4 regions of the Chryseobacterium tructae genome follow, and region 3 is predicted to be linked to each of the others. Evidence: riboswitches for the same ligand, from Rfam matches in the RefSeq annotation. Region 3 holds a riboswitch; each other region holds the start of a gene.
The links. A riboswitch is a leader RNA that binds a small molecule or an ion and turns the genes downstream of it on or off. The one in region 3 is predicted to bind cobalamin.

Region 1 (4,881 bases), 390 kb from region 3:
AAAATCTTAATTCCAATACTTCTCTCCCTACTTTCTCATTTTGCTCTCGGGCAAACCCAAAAAGTCAAGCAATTGGTTGAAAATTATGCCTCTGAGCATCAATTTAACGGAACAGTTTTAATTCAAAAAGATTCCAAAACAATCTATCACAAAAGCTTTGGTGTAGCTGAACGTTCCTTCAATTCACCTACCACAAACGATACCAGATACCAAGTTTGCTCAATAACCAAAACTTTCACGGCGGTTCTCATTCTTCAGCTTGTGGATCAGGGAAAAATTGATTTAAACAAAAAAATACTTGACTATTTACCGGATTACAAAGGAGAAGGCGGTTCTAAGGTGTCTATTCGTCAGCTATTGAATCATACATCCGGAATGAAAAATACAGATACAGCAAGAGACGAAAATTTTTTAAAATACGGATTGGGATTCTATAACAGACCCTACGAATTAAAAGAGATTGTCAATCAATTTTGTTCCAACCCTTTGGTTAATGAACCGGGAACAAAGTTTGACTACAATAATGGAGAATACATGATCCTTGGTCGAATCTTGGAGGTCGTTTATCAAATGACTTATGAAGAAATCCTGAGTCAAAAAATCCTTGTCCCTCTAAAAATGAATAATTCAGGACTTATTTCCCATTACAAATTGATAAAGAATCTAGCTACGCCATACTACAAGGACAAGAATCTTGATCATTTAATTCCAAATATTCCAATTTATGTGGGAGATTTTTCTGCTGCAGGTGCAATGTATTCCTGTACATCCGATTTAATCAAATTTAACAATGCTCTTTTTGATGATAAGCTTATCAAAAAAGAAACTTTAAACCAATTGTTAACTCCTGGTCTGGATGATTATGGATATAGTGTTTGGATTCGTGATATTGAAAAATACAAGCGAATGGAGCGGTATGGAAGAATAGCAGGTGCAAATTGTGTATGGTTCCATTATTTGAACAATGGTTTAAGTATTATTATTTTATCAAATACCAACCTGACTGACCTGGGGGATTATGCCTCAAAAATTGGGAAGGCTATTCTTTAAACTCGTCCATTAAATTTATATATTTGAACCATTAAATTTTTTTCATCATGATTTTCATAAACAAAGCATTCTACGTATCTGCTTTCAGTATTTTTTCTTTAGCCTTCGTGAAAGGTCAAAATAAAGTTCCTTTTGGTGTTGTAAAAGCTGAAGAAGGATATGCCAATGTACGTGTTCATAAGGATAACTACAGAAAAATTGTAGATAAGATCAGAATGCGTAAAGGCGATGTATTTGTTTATGTAAAACCTGCTCCGGGAGAAACGGAATGGATCTGGATCAAATATCCTGAAAAGCAAGATGATGACAAACCTTTTGTACGATATGAAACTCTTGACAAAGAAGGAATGGTTAACAAAGAACGTATTGCCTTTGTGGATCAACTTCCAGCCTATACCCCTTCCAAATCTAAGAATGGAAGATCATTGATCTTCACTGATAATTCCGATCCCAAAATTCCTACTGCACAAAGAAGTAAAGTCGTTATTGATGTTTACCCATCCAATGCCGGTTACCGTAAAAAGGAAAAAGATGCAGAAGGAAAACTTCTTACGATTGATAAAGTTAAACCGTGGGGAATTGGAAACGACCTTCCTGAAGGGATGACTGAAATCAAATCCATCAGACTTCAACAGCCCGGAAGAGGTTCTGTTTTTGTAAGAGAAGCCATCAAAAATATGTTCCAGCCTACTATGGACTTCAATAATGTGGGAGTGACCGCACTCGACAATGATAACATTTTTCTTTATATGATCAATGGTTCGGGAGAATATAGATATACGACTTTATGGACGATCAAAAAGGGAAGAGTAATCAGCCAGATTATTTATCATAATCCGGAATAAATTTATTAATTTTGCAGCCGAAAAAGTGTAACGCTTATTCATCATAGAAACTGGTTCTGTATAACCACAGATTAAAAGGGAACCGTGTGAAAATCACGGACTGTCGCGCAACTGTAAGTAACTGTAATCTTTATCAAAAGATCCACTGTGCGAGGCATGGGAAGGAGATAAAAGATGTTACAAGTCAGGAGACCTGCCACTTTCTTAAACAAGAAACTTTCGCGATTTGAAGTTTTATTGATCTGATGGATTGTTTCAGGGATTTCCAACGTTCCTGTCATCATTCTGTTGTTTTGATACTATTTCATTTCGCCTTAATTAATAATGAAATATGACTACAGAAGAAAGAATTGAAGCTGCCGAAACCAGAATCTTTAAAGCGGTATTCCCTAACACAACCAATCATTACGATACTCTTTTCGGAGGTACTGCCATGCAGCTTATGGATGAAGTAGCCTTTATTGCTGCGACCCGTTTCGCAAGAAAAAGGGTAGTAACAGTAAGCAGTGATAAAATCGATTTCAAAAAGCCTATTCCTGCAGGAACTATTGTAGAACTGATCGGAAAAGTCTCATACGTTGGAAAAACAAGTATGAAGGTAAACGTTGAAATCTACACTGAGCAGATGTATTCTTATGAAAGAGAAAAAGCAATCGTAGGTGATTTTACTTTTGTAGCGATTGATGAATTCAAGAAACCAATCCAGATACTATAAATAGAAAAGTTTCGGGCGGCCTTTGGCCGCCCGAAACTTTTTATGATATCTGTTTTACTCTCAATATCTCTGTTTTTACTGATACCAGAAGGACTAGACAAATGGCTTCCATACATTACAGAAGCAACAATAACATCCAACCTCCCTCTTCCAGCTTCCTAACTTAGATTATTTCAAAACTTTTTCTGTTTCAAGGCTTTTACTTAATAGTAGTTCAAAGGCCTCTCCCATTTCATCAGAAGCTCTTGTAATTGCATTTTCAAGCATATTTCTGATCTGCTTTTCCGTTACCCCCGCTTCCGTCCAGCTCTTTCCTGACGTATAAGAATTTAGGATAAAAGGCATAATTCTATCGATAGAACATGCAAAAATAGCATCTGGAGTAGCCTCCTCTTCAAACTCAAGCCATAGATTGAAAAATTCTGTACGTAAAGGCTCATCAAGAATCCCAAAGATCTTCTGTGCAGAAATCTTCTCTCTTTCAAACTTTCCTACCATAGCTGCTTCATCGAAAAGGAAAGTATCTCCTGCTTCAATTTCCACAAGGTCATGAATGGAAAGCATTCTTATGACTCTCAGCAAATCAATATCCGCACGGTTTTTCGCATAAGGATAAAGGATTTGCGCTAGAATAATGATCTGCCAGGAGTGCTCTGCTGTATTCTCTCTTCTGGAATCATCTGCATTATAATTTCTTCTCTGTACGTTTTTCAGGGCATCTACTGCCAGGATAAAATCGATCTCTTTCTGAATTTTCATCTTACTTTTCTCTATTATATTGATCTGATGGATACACCTTGGTTCTGGTTGTCCATTTATTGTTTTTCTTTTCTTTTATCGTAACTTTTACATAATCCTCATTGGTAAGGTCTTCTTCTTTTTCAAGAACCTTATCAAGTCCTTTATTAGGAATTACTTCAAATTCTGTGGTGAAAAGTCGGCAGCAGCCATCCTTTCCAAAGGTAATAATGCGCTTACGAACCGGATCTGTTTCAAAAAAATCAAAATTATCTGATCCCAACTCTGTAAGTTCTTTACTTTTTACAAACGACATTCTGGTACTATTGAATACATATACATCATAAGACGCTGAACTGTAATTCCCCATATTCCCATTTCTTATCGCCAGATCTTCGGTTCCGTCAAAATTGAAATCACCAAAAATCAGAGGGCTTTGCTCTTTCGCCAGCGGGATTATTTTTCCACGTTCCAATCTCTGTCCCTTTCCAAGATATAGCACCAGATTATCTGATGTAAAAGTTTGTACTTTGCTGTTTTTATTATCAAACAACTCCACTGTACCTTTATCCATACATTGATCATCAAAACAATTATTGATTGTAATAATGGCATCATAGTTTTTCGAAGCATCTTTTACCTCAAACTGATATTGCCCGAAACATAAAGGGCCTAATAATATAAAAGCAGATAAACTCTTGTAATAATTTAAAATATTCATGTTCATAGTAATATTGGATTCAAGTGTTTTATAAAAACGTCCAAACAAAAATACGAATCATAGTTCCTATTTCAAAACTCAGACGTATTAATATGATGATAAACAATAAGGACTAAATAATCACTGGTGAAACAATAAAGCCAAAGTACAGCTATTTGTATTTTGTTTTGAATCATTTTATAAATCCTAATTACCCATATCTTTTCTCATAAACTAATGGAGTACTACCTTGGAAGGATCTAAAATATTCTTACTATTCAATCTCAAAATAAAATTCTCGCGTTTTACTTCAAAAAATGGGTTGCTACTCCTTCCATTCACCAAAAAATCAATCAGTTTTCATACTATTTTTAATTTTTTGCTTCTAAAATCAATTGATCAAAAAAACTAACATAAAATTATATTACTGATTATCAACATACTATATGTTTTATTTTTAAAATTTCACTACTTTGTATTGCATAATACCATTTTATTTACATATCTTTGTAATGTAAAATTAGAAAAGGCTCAACTAGCTAGGAGCATTTTTCTAAAAATATAACCTAATTAACAAAACTTATCAAAGATGAATACTGAAAATACCAAAGCGCAAATGCGAAAAGGGATTCTGGAATTCTGTATTCTAAGTCTCATCAACCAACGAGAAATGTATGTTTCCGATCTTATTGATGAACTGAAAAAAGGAAAACTGGATGTCGTGGAAGGAACCCTCTATCCTCTTCTCACAAGACTTAAAAACGGAGAGTTTCTCTCTTACAGATGGGAAGAATCTACAGGTGGGCCGCCCAGAAAATATTATCAGATCACAG
Region 2 (4,881 bases), 2.0 Mb from region 3:
GCTCTTTTCACACTTTCTGCTGAAGAGATCAAAAAAGTGGTTATCGCTTACGAACCGGTTTGGGCTATCGGAACAGGAGAAACTGCTAGTCCGGAACAGGCTCAGGAAATTCATGCTCATATCAGAAATACAATTGCCACTAAGTACGGGCAAGAAGTAGCTGATGAGGTTTCTATCCTTTATGGAGGTTCTGTGAAACCAGACAATGCTAAGGAAATTTTCTCTCAACCGGATATTGACGGTGGTTTGATTGGAGGTGCTGCTTTAAAATTAGAGGATTTCTCTAAAATTATTGAGGCTTTCAACTAATATTGAAAAGAACAATATACATACAAAAATCCCCTGAAGGTCATTTTCAGGGGATTTTATTATAGGTTTTGGCTAAAGCCAATGGAAGATATTTTTATTTTTTTAAACGGGCTAAAGCCCGTTTCTATTGAATAGGTTCTTTAAGCATTCACTTTAGAGCAAAAGACATACAGTTTGTCATTGACTACGTCGAATCTTCGATTTCTGACGAAGGAAGAATCTCTACACAACTTTTCTTACCATTTTACAGCTTAGATTTCTCAAGAATTCCACTGTTTCCGTTTTAAGTTTTGGAGTAAAATACTTCTATTGAACCATTTAAATGATATCCAATAAAAAACGGCGGAATAAATCCCGCCGTTTTCCTTTAAAAAAAATCTAATTATTGAATATCGACTACGTACATAGTTCCTTTATCTACCTTCCCGGTTTTAGGAAGTATTTTTGCTTTAGGATTTCCGTTCCCATCATCTACTACTCCAAAGTCATCATCATTGAAAACAGCCAGTTTATTATTTCCTAAATAAACAATTCCCTCGAATTTATCATGTTCATATCCCAGTTTAGCCACCAGGTCTACTGCTAATTTTTTAGAAACAGGTTTAATCCCTGCCTTGGTAAGCTCATCCCATGTACATTGTTCCAGAGCTTTTCCATTGACCAGCATTCCGTCTGCAGCTGCAAGATCAGTTCCGTTTACATCTGTGGCTTCAGCTAGATTAATTCTGTACACTTTTTTAATTCCACTTTGTGTTCCAAAATTACCGTCTCTCTCAATAACAAGAAATTCATTATTACCTAATGCTGTAATATCACAAACTGAGTCGGAAGCTCCGCCATCCTGTTTATAAAGATATTGCTTTGTTTTTCCGGTGGTGATATCGAAAGTAACGATCCTCGTTAAGGTTGTATTGGTTGCCAAAGCTTTTGAAGGAACAAACATCATAGATTGTATGGTTCCTACTAATGTTTTTCCATCCGGAGTTATACAAAGTCCTTCCATCCCTCTATTGGCTCTTCTTTTCGCCAAAACGGCAGGTAATTTTCTATTTCCTGTATTTACACCAATCGGGCTTATTCTTTCAAGCTCTACTCCATCGGCATTGTAATGAACAATATGCGGACCGTATTCATCGGATACCCAGAATGTCCCATCTGCTGCTGCCACAATACTTTCACTGTCTAAACCATAATTATCTGTGCCCAAACATTTCCTGCTGCATCATATGCTACTTCACCTGTACTGCCCATTCCCACAGGATTTGGAAGCCCTGTAATGGGTTTTCCTGCTGGATTTTTAAGCTTAATATACTTGATAACCTCTATTTTTCCGTCTGCATTAATTTTAAAATGCATAATGGTAGGAGTAAAATCAGGGGTTAAAAACTTTTTCCCTTTCAGATAATCTGTATTCGGACCACGGTCTGTAATGACATAAAACTCTCCTTTTCTCGTAGGATGAGCTGCTGCTCCGGAACCGAATCCGCCATTAATTACATCCACACCATTTATCGTTGCCAATTTCGTAAATGGAAACTCCTGTGGAAGTTTAGAATAATTAATGTCTTGGTTATTTACATTGGTGTCATCGTCTTTGCTGCATGACCATAATGCAGTCATCATCAAAGCAGATAATAGTAGTTTTTTCATATTAACTTTTATGGCGCGAAAGTATAAATTGATTATAAACTGATCTTGAATATAATGATAATTGTATTTTAACAATAGAATCTAAAGATGAATTCAATATAAACAACAAAAACACTATTTTAACTTAAAAAAGTAAATATTTATACCCAATATCCTATCAATCAATAAAATTCATTTTTAAATAATACAATTAATTTTCAAAAAGACTAGAAACAAATCTATAATTCACAAAACAGATATCAAAAATTTATGTGATATATTTGTCCTCTTTAAGGTTGAACACTGTTCATAATAGGGAATCAAGTGAGAATATTATCCAAATCTTGAGCTGTACCCGCAACTGTAAGCTGTTTATTCCTATAGTTTCATTATACCACTGGGCTTTGCCTGGGAAGGTTAGCTATAGGATGCGAGCCAGGAGACCTACCTTAAATAGACATTTAGTTTTAGGATATGGACATATCGTATGTCTTCATTTCCTATCAATAAGTTTCGGGAATAAAACTTTAATTTAATTATATTATGAGAAAAATCTATTTTTTTTTCTTACTGCTTTGTACGCAGTTTTTCTTTGCCCAATTCACAGAAAACGACATTAAGTTTTGGGTAGGAACCGGTTCTAAAAAAGCCTATTTCATTGCCGATTTTAATGACAACAATACTCCTACCTCTTATGCCTGGGGCTACCGTTTTGATGATGATAATTTAAAGGCAGAAGACATGATCAATGCTATCATTTCGGCAGAACCTAAAATGGAAGCTGATATTCTTTCAGGGTATATGTACAGTTTTGCCTACAACCACCATACACCAAGCACCGATGATTATTGGATTCCGTGGTTTGGGCCAAATGCAGAAAATATGTCTAATAACAATAATGGCCCAGGATCTGTTAATTTAACAGACGGGCTATGGTTTGGTATTTCCTATGGTATTGATGAAATAGATACTCCTCCATCAACTCCGGTACCTGCCTACAGTTCTCAATGGTACACCTCATCTCAAATTACCAACTGGATTGGAACTGGAACTCATAAAAGTCTTGTTGTTGTAGATTTTGGAACCCATAATGCTAATGGCAATGCCAATTCTTTTGTTTTTGGAATTCAATATAATGGCAGCATAACAGCGGAGCAAGCTCTGCAACTGATTCAGTCAAACGCTTCCTATTTCAATTTTACCTCCAATAATAACCAGGTTTCAAGTTTATCATTAAATAGCTTCTCAGGAAATAGCTCAGGAGCTGGAAACTGGAAATTATATACAGGAAAAGACCTTTCAAGCTGGCAGAAAAAAACTAATCTTAGTCAAATTCAACTGAACAACAATACGTGGTTGGGATTAAGCTTCGGTGAAAGAAGACCATTCACTCCTACTGAGGCAAGCAATGCTACATTATCTGTGGCTTCAGTCAATAAAAAAGCTTCCTTCAGCATTTACCCAAATCCAACAAGTGATTTTATTCAGATTGAAACATCTGAAAGCATCCAAGAAGTGAATATCTATTCTTCTTTAGGACAGAAAGTGATGACTTCCCCAACAACGAAGATTAATGTTAAATCTTTAAATACTGGAGTATACTGGGTTGAGGTTAAGACTAAGAATGGTTCTACCGTTCATAAGATTGTAAAGAAGTAGAGAGGGGATTATCACGTCTTCAATTGTGGTTTAATTCCTCATATTTATTTTGCTCAAGATATATATTCGTGACTAAAACAAAAAACGCATCCCAATTGGGATGCGTTTTTCGATATGATCATACAATCAATTATTTTTTCTCTGCTCTTTGAAGAACCTCATCTACCATTCCGTAGCTCTTAGCTTCTTCAGAAGTCATCCAGTAATCTCTGTCGGAAGATTCTCTACCCATTCATAAGTTTGTCCTGAATGGTGAGCGATGATGTCATAAAGCTCCTGCTTTAATTTCAGCATTTCTCTTAAGTTGATTTCCATATCAGAAGCTACTCCCTGAGCACCTCCTGAAGGCTGGTGAATCATTACTCTTGAATGCTTAAGCGCAGAACGTTTTCCTTTTTCTCCAGCAACCAATAATACAGCTCCCATTGATGCAGCCATTCCTGTACAAATTGTCGCAACATCCGGCTTAATGATCTGCATTGTGTCATAAATACCTAATCCTGCGTATACGCTACCACCAGGAGAGTTGATATAGATTTGAATATCTTTAGAAGGATCTGCACTTTCCAAGAATAAAAGCTGAGCTGTAACGATGTTCGCTACTTGATCATCAATTCCTGTTCCAAGGAAGATAATTCTGTCCATCATCAAACGAGAGAAACGTCCATCTGAGCAACGTTTAATCTTCTTTCCTCCATGATGTACGGAGTTAAGTTCGTTGGGCCATACATTCCCATATACTGATCGGTAGCTAAACCGTTGTTTCCTAAATGTTTTACAGAGAAATCTCTGAATTCTTTTTTAATGTCCATATTGATATTATGTATTATTTTAAAATATTTTCAAAGTTTAAATTACAATATTTATTCCTAAAATTTTATAGGACTTTTTGTCACAGAATCCGGAATCCTTTTGTCTTTAAACTATCTTTTTCTACCTGCATAGATTCCCTTGATTGGGGAATATTCGATAATATTACTGAGTCTGATAGAAGCTTGTTTCAATAAAGTAATCTTTTTAATCAGCTCATAATACTTTACATCATCCGTACTGCTGTATTGATCAAGTTCTTTCGCTGTTTCTGTAATCAGATAATCAATATATCTGTATTTATGTAGCAAAACATCACCCTGGATCTGATCTGCAACTTTATCACCATAATTAGGCGGATAAATATTTCTGGAAGCCCAGTTTTCCAGTTCATCCAGCGGCATCAAAGCATCTACAACCTTTGTAGTAATCTCTTCATCCATAAAAGATACAAAAAAGTTTCCACTTCTCAGC
Region 3 (4,881 bases):
GTACGGATCGTAACCTTTTTGATATCATCGGTTGTTTTTCCAATCCCCTTCAAAGTTGTATGTAAAGTCATTGCAGCTTCTACAGCAGTTTGAGAATGGAACTCAGCCGGGAATGAAATTTTGAATAATACATTTTCCATAACGTAAGAACCATACTCTCTCTGAAATTTGAATTCATTTCCTTTGAAAGAAACGTCATAGAATCCCCATGTTTTTGCTGTTAAAGCAGATGGATAGCCCATTTCTCCTGTCTTTGCTATTAAGGCTAAACGTACTGCTCTTGAGGTTGCATCTCCGGCAGCCCAAGATTTACGGGAACCTGTATTGGGAGCATGACGGTATGTTCTTAAAGATTGTCCGTCTACAAAAGCTAATGAGACAGCATTGATGATCTCATCACGAGTTAAGCCTATCAATTTCCAACAACAGCTGTAGAAGCCAGTTTTACCAATAATACATGATCAAGACCTACTTTATTGAAAGAGTTTTCCAATGCCATTACGCCCTGAATCTCGTGAGCCATGATCATAGCTTCCAATACCTGTTTCATTTTTAAAGGCGCTTTTCCTTCTGCAATATTAGTTCTTGATAACCAGTCTGCTGTTGCTAAAATTCCACCCAGGTTATCTGAAGGATGTCCCCATTCAGCAGCCAGCCATGTATCATTAAAGTCTAGCCAACGGATAATAGCTCCGATATTGAAAGCAGCCTGAACAGGATCTAATTGAAATTGTGTTCCCGGAACCTTCGCGCCATGAGGAACAATTGTTCCTTTCACGATAGGGCCTAAAAGTTTTGTACAAGCTGGATAAGTTAAAGCTTCCAGACCACATCCGATCGTATCCAGAAGACAGTAATGTGCGGTCTTCCATGCTAAATCGTTTTTAATTTCATAGTTCAATACATAATCGGCAATATCTGTTAATACCTGATCTGGTTGTGGTCTTTCATTTGAAATGTGTGATGACATCTTTGTTTTATAGTTTTATTATTAGGTAATCTGTTTATTTTCTGTCTTGTAGAGAAATGTATTCTTTATTCTCCGGGCCTGTATAATTGGCACTTGGACGGATGATTTTTCCATCCTGTCTCTGTTCAACAATGTGGGCACTCCATCCTGTCACTCTGGAAATAACGAATAGCGGTGTAAACATGAGAGTGGGTACTCCCATTAAGTGATAGGATACGGCAGAAAACCAATCCAGGTTTGGAAACATTTTCTTTTCTTCCCACATGACGGTTTCTAATCTTTCTGCAATATTATAAAGCAACATATCTCCCGCTTCCTCAGAAAGTTCTTTTGCTACTTTTTTAATGACTACGTTTCTAGGATCTGAGATCGTGTAAACCGGATGTCCAAATCCGATGATGACCTCTTTGTTGGCAATACGCTGGCGGATATCAGCTTCCGCTTCGTCCGGTGAATTGTAACGGCTTTGGATTTCGAATGCCACTTCATTGGCACCCCCATGTTTTGGGCCTCTCAAAGCTCCGATTGCTCCTGTGATGCATGAATAAAAATCTGAAGCAGTTCCTGCAATAACACGAGCTGTGAATGTAGAGGCGTTAAATTCATGTTCAGCATAAAGATTAAGAGATATTTCCATTGCTTTTACCCAGGAATCGGGCGCTTTTTTACCATGTAAAAGATGAAGGAAATGTCCACCAATAGTATCATCGTCTGTCTCTACATTGATTTCTTTACCGTTATGTGTATAGTGATACCAGTATAAAAGTCCGGAACTGAATGAAGCTAATAATTTATCTGCAATATCTCTTGCTCCGGCAACATTGTGATCGTCTTTTTCCGGCTGAATGCTTCCGATAGCAGATACCATAGATCTCATTACATCCATGGGATGAGCAGCTGCAGGAATACTCTTTAAAATATTTCTTACAGAATGGGGTAGCCCTCTTAAAGACTTTAATTTAGCTTTATAATTTTTCAACTGGGCTCCGGTAGGCAGCTGACCATAGATCAAGAGATAAGCTACTTCTTCAAACTCTGCTTTCTCTGCCAGATCCAGGATATCATATCCTCTGTAATGAAGATCATTTCCACTTTTTCCTACGCTACAAAGCGCGGTATTACCTGCTGCTACTCCTGAAAGGGCTACGCTTTTCTTAGGCTTGAATGTTGGTTCGCTATTCGTTGACATTACTATTTTGTTTAAAAAGGTTATCTAATTTTTGTTCATAATTATGGTATCCAATGCTTTGGTAGAGCTCTTCTCTGGTTTGCATCGTGTCTAATACATGGGCCTGTGTTCCGTCTTTGCGAATGTGCTCATAAACATTGAGAGCCGCTTTATTAGCAGCACGGAAAGCTGAAAGAGGGTAGAGGATCAGTCCTACTCCTGCGGTTTTTAATTCATCAACAGTATACATGCTGATCATTCCAAATTCAGTGATATTAGCCAAGACGGGGATTCCTGTGGCATCTACAAATTTTTGATAGAAGCTTAAATCGGGAACGGCTTCTGCGAAAATAAAATCGGCACCAGCTTCTTTGTAGGCGGCAGCTCTTTCTAAGGTTTTTTCCAGTCCTTCATTGGCAAAAGCATCGGTTCTGGCTCCGATAACAAAGCTTTCATCGGTACGGGCATCAGCGGCAGCTTTCAATCGGTCTACCATTTCTTCTTTGCTTACGATTTCTTTTCCAGGACGGTGTCCACAACGTTTTGCTCCTACCTGATCTTCGATATGCAGAGCTGCTGCTCCCGCTTTGATTAATGACTTTACAGTTCTTGCAACATTAAAGGCTGATGGACCAAATCCTGTATCTACATCTACCAATAAAGGTAAATCGCAAACATTGGTAATGCGCTGAATGTCTATTAATACATCTTCCAGCGTGGTGATTCCCAAATCCGGAATTCCTAAAGATCCGGCAGCAACACCACCTCCAGAAAGATAAATGGCATTAAAGCCGGCTTGTTTCGCCAGTAATGCATGATTGGCATTGATGGCTCCAACAATCTGAAGAGGACTTTCTTTTTGCATAGCCTCCCGGAATTGGGCACCGGGAGACTTCCAGTTTTCATGTGTAGTCATTTTAATATTTATTGTTTAGTTGAATTTTGTTCGGTAAGAAAGAAGAGCTTTTATGCTGGGGTGAGGATGTAAAAAGAGAATGGTTAAAGGAAATCAGATGGGTTGTTGGTGAGCACAAAGACAGATATTTTTGAGAAATTCTGCATAATGAGATCTGTGATGTCATAGATCTGCTGCTCGTGGATACATAATTGTGATTGGTTTGGTACATCTTTTAACTTTTTACATAGATTAAACCCTATAAAAAGTTCTTGGTAAACTTCACGATGTTTTGTGAGAAAGAAAAATTACGGAAAGGGGACACGGATGAGTTACAGACCTGCAGAATAAACATATACTGTTCTGCTAGTATCTATCTCAAAAATTAAATAAGTTGATAAGCAATTTTATCACACAATTATCCATACCGTATCATACCTGACTATAAGCTTCAGATCGCGAAAGCATCGTCACTACGAAATAGGCAGGTCTCCTGACTTGTAACAGTTTTTATCATCCTTCCCATATACCGGAGCATACAGTGGATATTGATTTGATAAAAACCTTTTAGTGTTACTTACAGTTGCGCGACAGTTCGTGATTTACACACGATTCCCTTTTAATTCACAGCTAAGTGTAACCAATTTCGGTTGATAAAGAAGGTGTTAAGAACTCCTTGGTGGTAAATATAGCCATTTTATGAGAACGACAAAATATTTTATGTAAACAATAATTAATTTTAGGTAATGGGTTGATTGTGTTTTGTTTGTGAAACTTTGTTTTTTAATGATATGATAAAAATCAGTGTTTTCAAAGGTTTTTTTTATTACCAAATCGTTAACAAATACGGTTGAATATTAAATGAAATAAAATAAAGGATGTGTTTTATGGTAACTTTTTGTATCTGAAAATAGACCCATTAAGCCTAAAAAATTATAGATTTTGAAAAGGTCATTATCAGTAAATATGAACTGAAATCATTGAAGAATTTAATGAGTCAGTCCATTGGTATTTCTAAGCTTACTTGGGATTAAATTGTATTTTCTCTTAAATGCAGCCGAGAAATGTCTTGGGTTTTTATATCCAATAATATCAGAGATCTCGTTAATATTCAGGTTTCCTTCAAGAAGCATTTTTTTCGCTTCTTCCATTTTCAGATCGTTCCAGAAGTTGAAAACGGTAGTTCCGAATAGTTCTTTAAATCCTTTTTTCAGTGTAAATTCGTTTGTTCCTACCTGATGGGCAAGGTCTATTAATGAACAGTTTGTACTGAGATTATTGATAATAAAGTCCCTCACTGCATATATTTTTTCTTCATCTTTTTTAAGTAATGATGAGTTGGAAGAGTCACTTTTGAAAAGCTGTTCCAGTTGTAAAAGAAGCAATTCAGCAACTTTAGCTTCCAGATAAATTCTTTTAAAAGTCCCTTTTCGGTCACAATGGATGATGTCGTTTAGAATCTGATACATTTCCAGGCTGATGCGGTTATGATCCGGATTGATGAGACATGAGTGCTGTTTTTCAATCGCATTTCTGAAGGTATTGAATAAACCGGAGTCTTCGGGAAGGAATTTTTTAAAAAAGTTAGGAGCCAAATTGATTTCCAGGATCTGCATTTCCTGACCGTCAAATTCCATCTGACCGGACATCTGATTTGCATAAATAATGTTGTGCTGGTAGCTGTCAAAACACACTTTACTATTGAAGTTTTCCGAAAGGGCGGAACTTTTTCCTTTTAACGAAAAATGCATTTCAACACTATCGAAATCGGCCTCAAAATACAACAGTATCTTATTTTCTAAAGAAACATTTCCAAAACCGATATGCACATTCTCGAAACAGATCTCA
Region 4 (4,881 bases), on a different contig from region 3:
CAGTATACAAATCCCATCGATACATAGTTTCGGGCATCTGTCATATAGATGTCTTCAGTAATTGGATTTACTGCAATTCCGTAAGGTGTTTTAATGATTGATTCATACTCCTTATCCATAATTTTATTGGAAATAACCTGCTCGGTTTTTACATCTATGATTCCAAATGTTTTTACATAAGCATGGGTGTTATAGTTGAATTCATTTCCATAGTAATACAGTTTATCATTCACAATGGTCATTTCACTCACAGCAATATGAAAGTCTTTCTTGATCACTCCTGTTGCTGCATCTACCAGGTATAAATTGGAAGGAACATTATAATAATCTCCTCTTGAACTCACATAAAGATCTCCGTAGTTATCTTTTTTAAGACGGTGAAGGTTGATGGCTACATCAATTTTTTTCTTTTCAGTAAAAGTGTTCAGATCAATTACTGAAACGGTTCTGTCATAATTTGGTACCATATATCCTCCGGAATTGGCAACAAATAATTGATTCCCTACAATTTCCATTTCTTCCGGCTGATATCCTACTGTTGCAGTTCGCTGAATGGTAAGGGATACCGTATCTATTTCTGCTACTTTTCCTTTGGGAGCCAGCGGGTTGATATCTACAGGTCCTGCATAACTGCTGGCATATGCTTTTCCATCTTTAAAGGTCATGTATCTGCAATTCTGTAAATAAATTGATTTGATATGCTTGGCGGTTTTGGCCTCCAGCACTTCGATAGTATTGGAAACATTAACTACAATGTATAGTTTACTTCCGTAGATTTTAATATCATTTCCTACATCCCCCAGTTCTTTTAAAACATTGGGATTGATCTCTGAATAGATATTTCTAAAATAGGTTCCTTTGGTATAATCAAAAAAATCAAGAGTGCATTTGTTGCTGCCCATATTTCCTTCATTCAATACATAGAATCCTTTTATTGCCGTATTCTCAACAGGGTTAAGCCCTTCCACAACTTCCATAGGAATAATGACATCATCGGTACGACAGGAAACAAGCGCAATCAATGTCAAAAACAGAAAATAAATATTTAGCTTTTTCATAAATTAAAGTTTAAAGTGAGTCTGAAGTTTCTTCCCGGCATAGGATAATTGAGTACCACATCATAATACTGGTTAAAAACATTATTCATTTCCAGATTGATTTTAAAAGGATGTCCGGCCAGGCTCAGTTTTCTCTGAATAGAAAGATCGTGGGTATACCAAGGCTGAATAAAATTATACTGAATATTATCCAGCTGCCCGTCATATCTTTTTCCTACGTAGATTGTACTGTAATTGAAGCTCCAGTCTTTATAATCAGCCATTAGGGTAAAGGATCCGCTATGCCATGGTGTATAAGGGATCTGTTCTCCATAATAAGTTTCTTTCTCTCCGGCATTATTTGTTATGTCCTGAGCCTTCTGATAGGTATACGATAATAATGGTCTAATTTTCACATTCCCCAACATCATTTCAGCCTGTACGTTTACATCCGCTCCAATGATTTCAACCTTCCCAAGGTTCACCATCATCCAACGAAACATATTGGTGGTTGGCACAGCCACAATTTTATCTTTTACTCTGTTATAATAGCCGTCTACTTTTACATAAAGACCTTTAAATAGGGAATGATCATATTTTTTCTGATAGGTAAACCCCACGTCATATTGATGAGTAAACTCAGGTTGCAGATAGGTATTTCCAACACTCGTATAGTACAGGTCATTAAAGGTGGGTAATCTGAAAATATTTTTATAGAAAGCTCTAAGGGTCAGCTCTGGTATTGCTTCCGGCTGATAGCTCATAAAGAAAGCGGGTGTCCATTCTCTCCTGTCATCAGGGCGCTTATTCATTTTTACTTCCTCAAAGGTAAATGTCCCTAAAAGGCTTCCTAAAAACTTAAACCTGTTCCATTGATAGGTAGAAGCTAAAGCTACAAGCGTAGTATAGCGGGTAGGATATGAAAAATTATACAAATTAGCATCCAGATTATTGTACTGAAAATCTCCATTCAGACTGACATCCCAATTAGGATTGATGGAGTATACATTGGAAGAGGAAAGATAAACCTCCCGTTGAATATAAGTATTGATGGCGGGCATCGCAGACTGAGACAATACAGTATCATTAAAATAAGTATAATCATAAGCAAACTTTGCCTTCAGCTGAGTTTCAAGCTTAGGAAACAGCTTTTTTCTGAAATTGGCCTGCACAAAATAATTTTCATCAAGCATTCTTGCTCCTCTTGCTTTGAAACGGTTCTTCACAATAGGTGCCGGAATACCTCGATTTGAAATATATCCATACCCACGTATATTCCAGCTTCCGTTATTTAAAGTTCCATTAAGAGCAGTTTCAAAGCGCTTTGCTTTAATGTCGGAGTCATATCTTTTGGAAATGGTATCAGAAGCAGTAGCTCCATTAGGATATTTCCTGCTATAATGGAATTTATAAAGACCATCACTTTGAAGGAATTCTGCACTGACACTTGCTGAAATTCTTTTGGAAATCTTTTGCTCTAAACGGAAAGAAGGATTAAATAAATCAATAGAAGCACTTTTTGCTCTGATCAAAAGATTGGTTTTCTTATTTCCTGTGAATACAGGCGTTTTGGGTTGCAAATAAATAGATCCTGATGATCCGAAGTCTTTTGCGGGCTGAAAAATTTCACTTTTCTGACCATTGTACAAGGAGATCTCTTCCAGATCATCCAGAGAGTACCTTCCCAAATCTACCAATCCGTTTTGAGCATTCCCCAACTGGATTCCATCATAGAAAACACCTACATGCTGGCTTCCCATACTTCGAATGTTGACCGTCTTCAAACCTCCCATGCCGCCATAATCTTTAATCTGGACACCGGAAAAATACCGTAAGGCATCAGCAACAGAATGACTGTTGAGCCTTTCGAGCTCTTCACCCTGTAAGACCTGCGCAGGCAAGATTTCTTTAAAGTTCTTTTTGTAAATATTGACCGTCTTTATGGCTTCTCCTTTAATACTGTCTTTTTTCCTGGTTTGGGAAAATAGAATTTGAGAAGTCAACACGAATACCGTGAAAACAGTTTTATGGAATTGAAATGTAGTTAGTTTTGCTATCATTAGCTCATTCATGGATCATGATGACGCTAATGGATATAAGAAAAGCAACGACAAAGCACAGCTGTCACTGCACAGAATCATTGTTGTCCTAAGCTTTATTCCACGAAAGCGTCAAACGTTTATTATTTCTGGCAGGTCTTCTGACTTACTCCATTTTTGAAATCCTTCCCATTCCTAAAAACAGTGGATGTATTCTTCAAAAACTTTGGTGCGGAGCTTACAGCAGCGGGTCTGTTCCGGATTTTCACCGGATTCCCTTTTAAGAGCTTATTATGGCTCACCAAATTCCGGCAAAGATATAAAATTCCCCCCAGATACGATGGTATGCAGAATAAAATGATTATCAATCAGTAAACATGAAAAATCCCGCCATAATGTGACGGGATTTAGACAATCAATTTTTGTTGAATTTTTCTGTTTTTAGCAATGATTATTTTTTCACAAATTCACGATCGCTCAGCGTTTTCATAAATAGGATCAGATTGGTCTTTTCCTGTTCTGAGAGAGGAATTCTGTTTCCATTATTTTTAAAAACAGGATCAAGATTATCTGCAGATAAGACTCCTTTATCAAAATAATCAAGAACCGCTCTTAGTGTTGGGAATTGTCCATAGCTTCCATAGGGTGCAGTATATTCTACATTTCGTAAAGAAGGAACCCGAAAACTCATATAATCTGCTGGGATTCCTGTAACTCTTCCCCGTCCGGCTTCATTGGTATCCGGATTTACAGGAAACCCGATATTTCTGAAACTTTGATCGGTAAACAATTCTGTACTATGACAACTCACACATTTCTGTTGAAAAGTCTGATATCCCAATGCTTCGTTTTCCGTGAAATTTTCTCCTTCTTTTCTTTTTACCTTATCATATTTGCTATTGGCAGAAATCAAAGTGTATTCATATTGGGCTATACTTTTATAAATTCTTTCAGCAGTAATGGTTTCGTCTCCAAAGGCTTTTCGAAAAAGATCTTTATACATCATATCATCTCTTATTTTTCCTATCACTTCCAGAATAGAAGACCCCATTTCTTCATGAGTGATAATAGGAACCAATGGCTGATTTTCCAATTGAAGAATATTGCCATCCCAATTATAAAACTTCATAAACAACATATTCTGAATAGCAGGTACATTTCGCAATCCTACTCTATTCTGAATTCCTATTCCCCGTGCATTATGATCTGCAAAGGCATTTCCCTGGATATGACAACTGGAGCAGGAAATACTATTATCTGCACTCAGCCTTTTCTCATTAAATAATTTTTCCCCCAACTCTATCCCATATTTTGTAGGTCTGTTAGAGTTCACCGAATTGTTTAGTTCCGGAAATCCAGACGGAATATTGAGCGAGACCTGTGGATTATCGCCAGAAATAGGTTCGTAACGATCGTTATTACAAGATATTAATAGAATAATAATGGCTAAAATGCTTAATCCTTTTTTCATTGCAGCAGAAAGAAGTTTAGTTTTCAACAGCACTCACTGAAAACATTCCGGAAATATCGCTTGAGCCGTTTCCACCGAGGTTATCAACAAATTTTACCATTTGGTTAGCAGTATGAATATTCGGAGTAGCATTGCCATCTGATCCTGTTCCCGTAACCAATACAATCGTATTGATTTTCCCCGTCAACAGTTTATCAAAATCTGCTTTAATAATAATTTTAGGCGCTTTGCTATCCACAATCGCATGTTGGGAAAGATCTAAAGTGACATCTCTATATGCATCTACTCCCTGGGTAAAGTTTCCTTCCGATCCTTTTATGGTACTTCCGGTGTG

Region 1: another riboswitch for cobalamin. It lies ahead of QWZ06_RS06715 (acyl-CoA thioesterase); the one in region 3 lies ahead of prpB (methylisocitrate lyase).
Region 2: another riboswitch for cobalamin. It lies ahead of QWZ06_RS18620 (T9SS type A sorting domain-containing protein); the one in region 3 lies ahead of prpB (methylisocitrate lyase).
Region 4: another riboswitch for cobalamin. It lies ahead of QWZ06_RS24460 (TonB-dependent receptor plug domain-containing protein); the one in region 3 lies ahead of prpB (methylisocitrate lyase).

The regions. Positions count from the first base shown of each region.
Region 1 is NZ_JAUFQR010000001.1:1,382,483-1,387,363, reverse strand. Features, by position in the region: gene QWZ06_RS06725 (serine hydrolase domain-containing protein) at 1-1,050, shown strand, start outside; gene QWZ06_RS06720 (hypothetical protein) at 1,098-1,895, shown strand; cobalamin riboswitch at 1,930-2,110, shown strand; gene QWZ06_RS06715 (acyl-CoA thioesterase) at 2,227-2,610, shown strand; gene QWZ06_RS06710 (HD domain-containing protein) at 2,779-3,369, opposite strand; gene QWZ06_RS06705 (XAC2610-related protein) at 3,371-4,069, opposite strand; gene QWZ06_RS06700 (PadR family transcriptional regulator) at 4,638-4,881, shown strand, end outside.
Region 2 is NZ_JAUFQR010000001.1:3,767,738-3,772,618, forward strand. Features, by position in the region: gene tpiA (triose-phosphate isomerase) at 1-309, shown strand, start outside; gene QWZ06_RS18610 (esterase-like activity of phytase family protein) at 692-1,516, opposite strand; gene QWZ06_RS18615 (esterase-like activity of phytase family protein) at 1,492-1,959, opposite strand; cobalamin riboswitch at 2,215-2,404, shown strand; gene QWZ06_RS18620 (T9SS type A sorting domain-containing protein) at 2,482-3,597, shown strand; partial or broken gene clpP (ATP-dependent Clp endopeptidase proteolytic subunit ClpP) at 3,728-4,409, opposite strand; gene dnaG (DNA primase) at 4,521-4,881, opposite strand, start outside.
Region 3 is NZ_JAUFQR010000001.1:1,773,341-1,778,221, forward strand. Features, by position in the region: partial or broken gene QWZ06_RS08680 (bifunctional 2-methylcitrate dehydratase/aconitate hydratase) at 1-970, opposite strand, end outside; gene prpC (bifunctional 2-methylcitrate synthase/citrate synthase) at 1,005-2,159, opposite strand; gene prpB (methylisocitrate lyase) at 2,146-3,054, opposite strand; cobalamin riboswitch at 3,500-3,693, opposite strand; gene QWZ06_RS08695 (helix-turn-helix domain-containing protein) at 4,023-4,881, opposite strand, start outside.
Region 4 is NZ_JAUFQR010000003.1:161,572-166,452, forward strand. Features, by position in the region: gene QWZ06_RS24455 (YncE family protein) at 1-1,058, opposite strand, end outside; gene QWZ06_RS24460 (TonB-dependent receptor plug domain-containing protein) at 1,055-3,097, opposite strand; cobalamin riboswitch at 3,211-3,397, opposite strand; gene QWZ06_RS24465 (cytochrome-c peroxidase) at 3,528-4,547, opposite strand; gene QWZ06_RS24470 (MbnP family protein) at 4,564-4,881, opposite strand, start outside.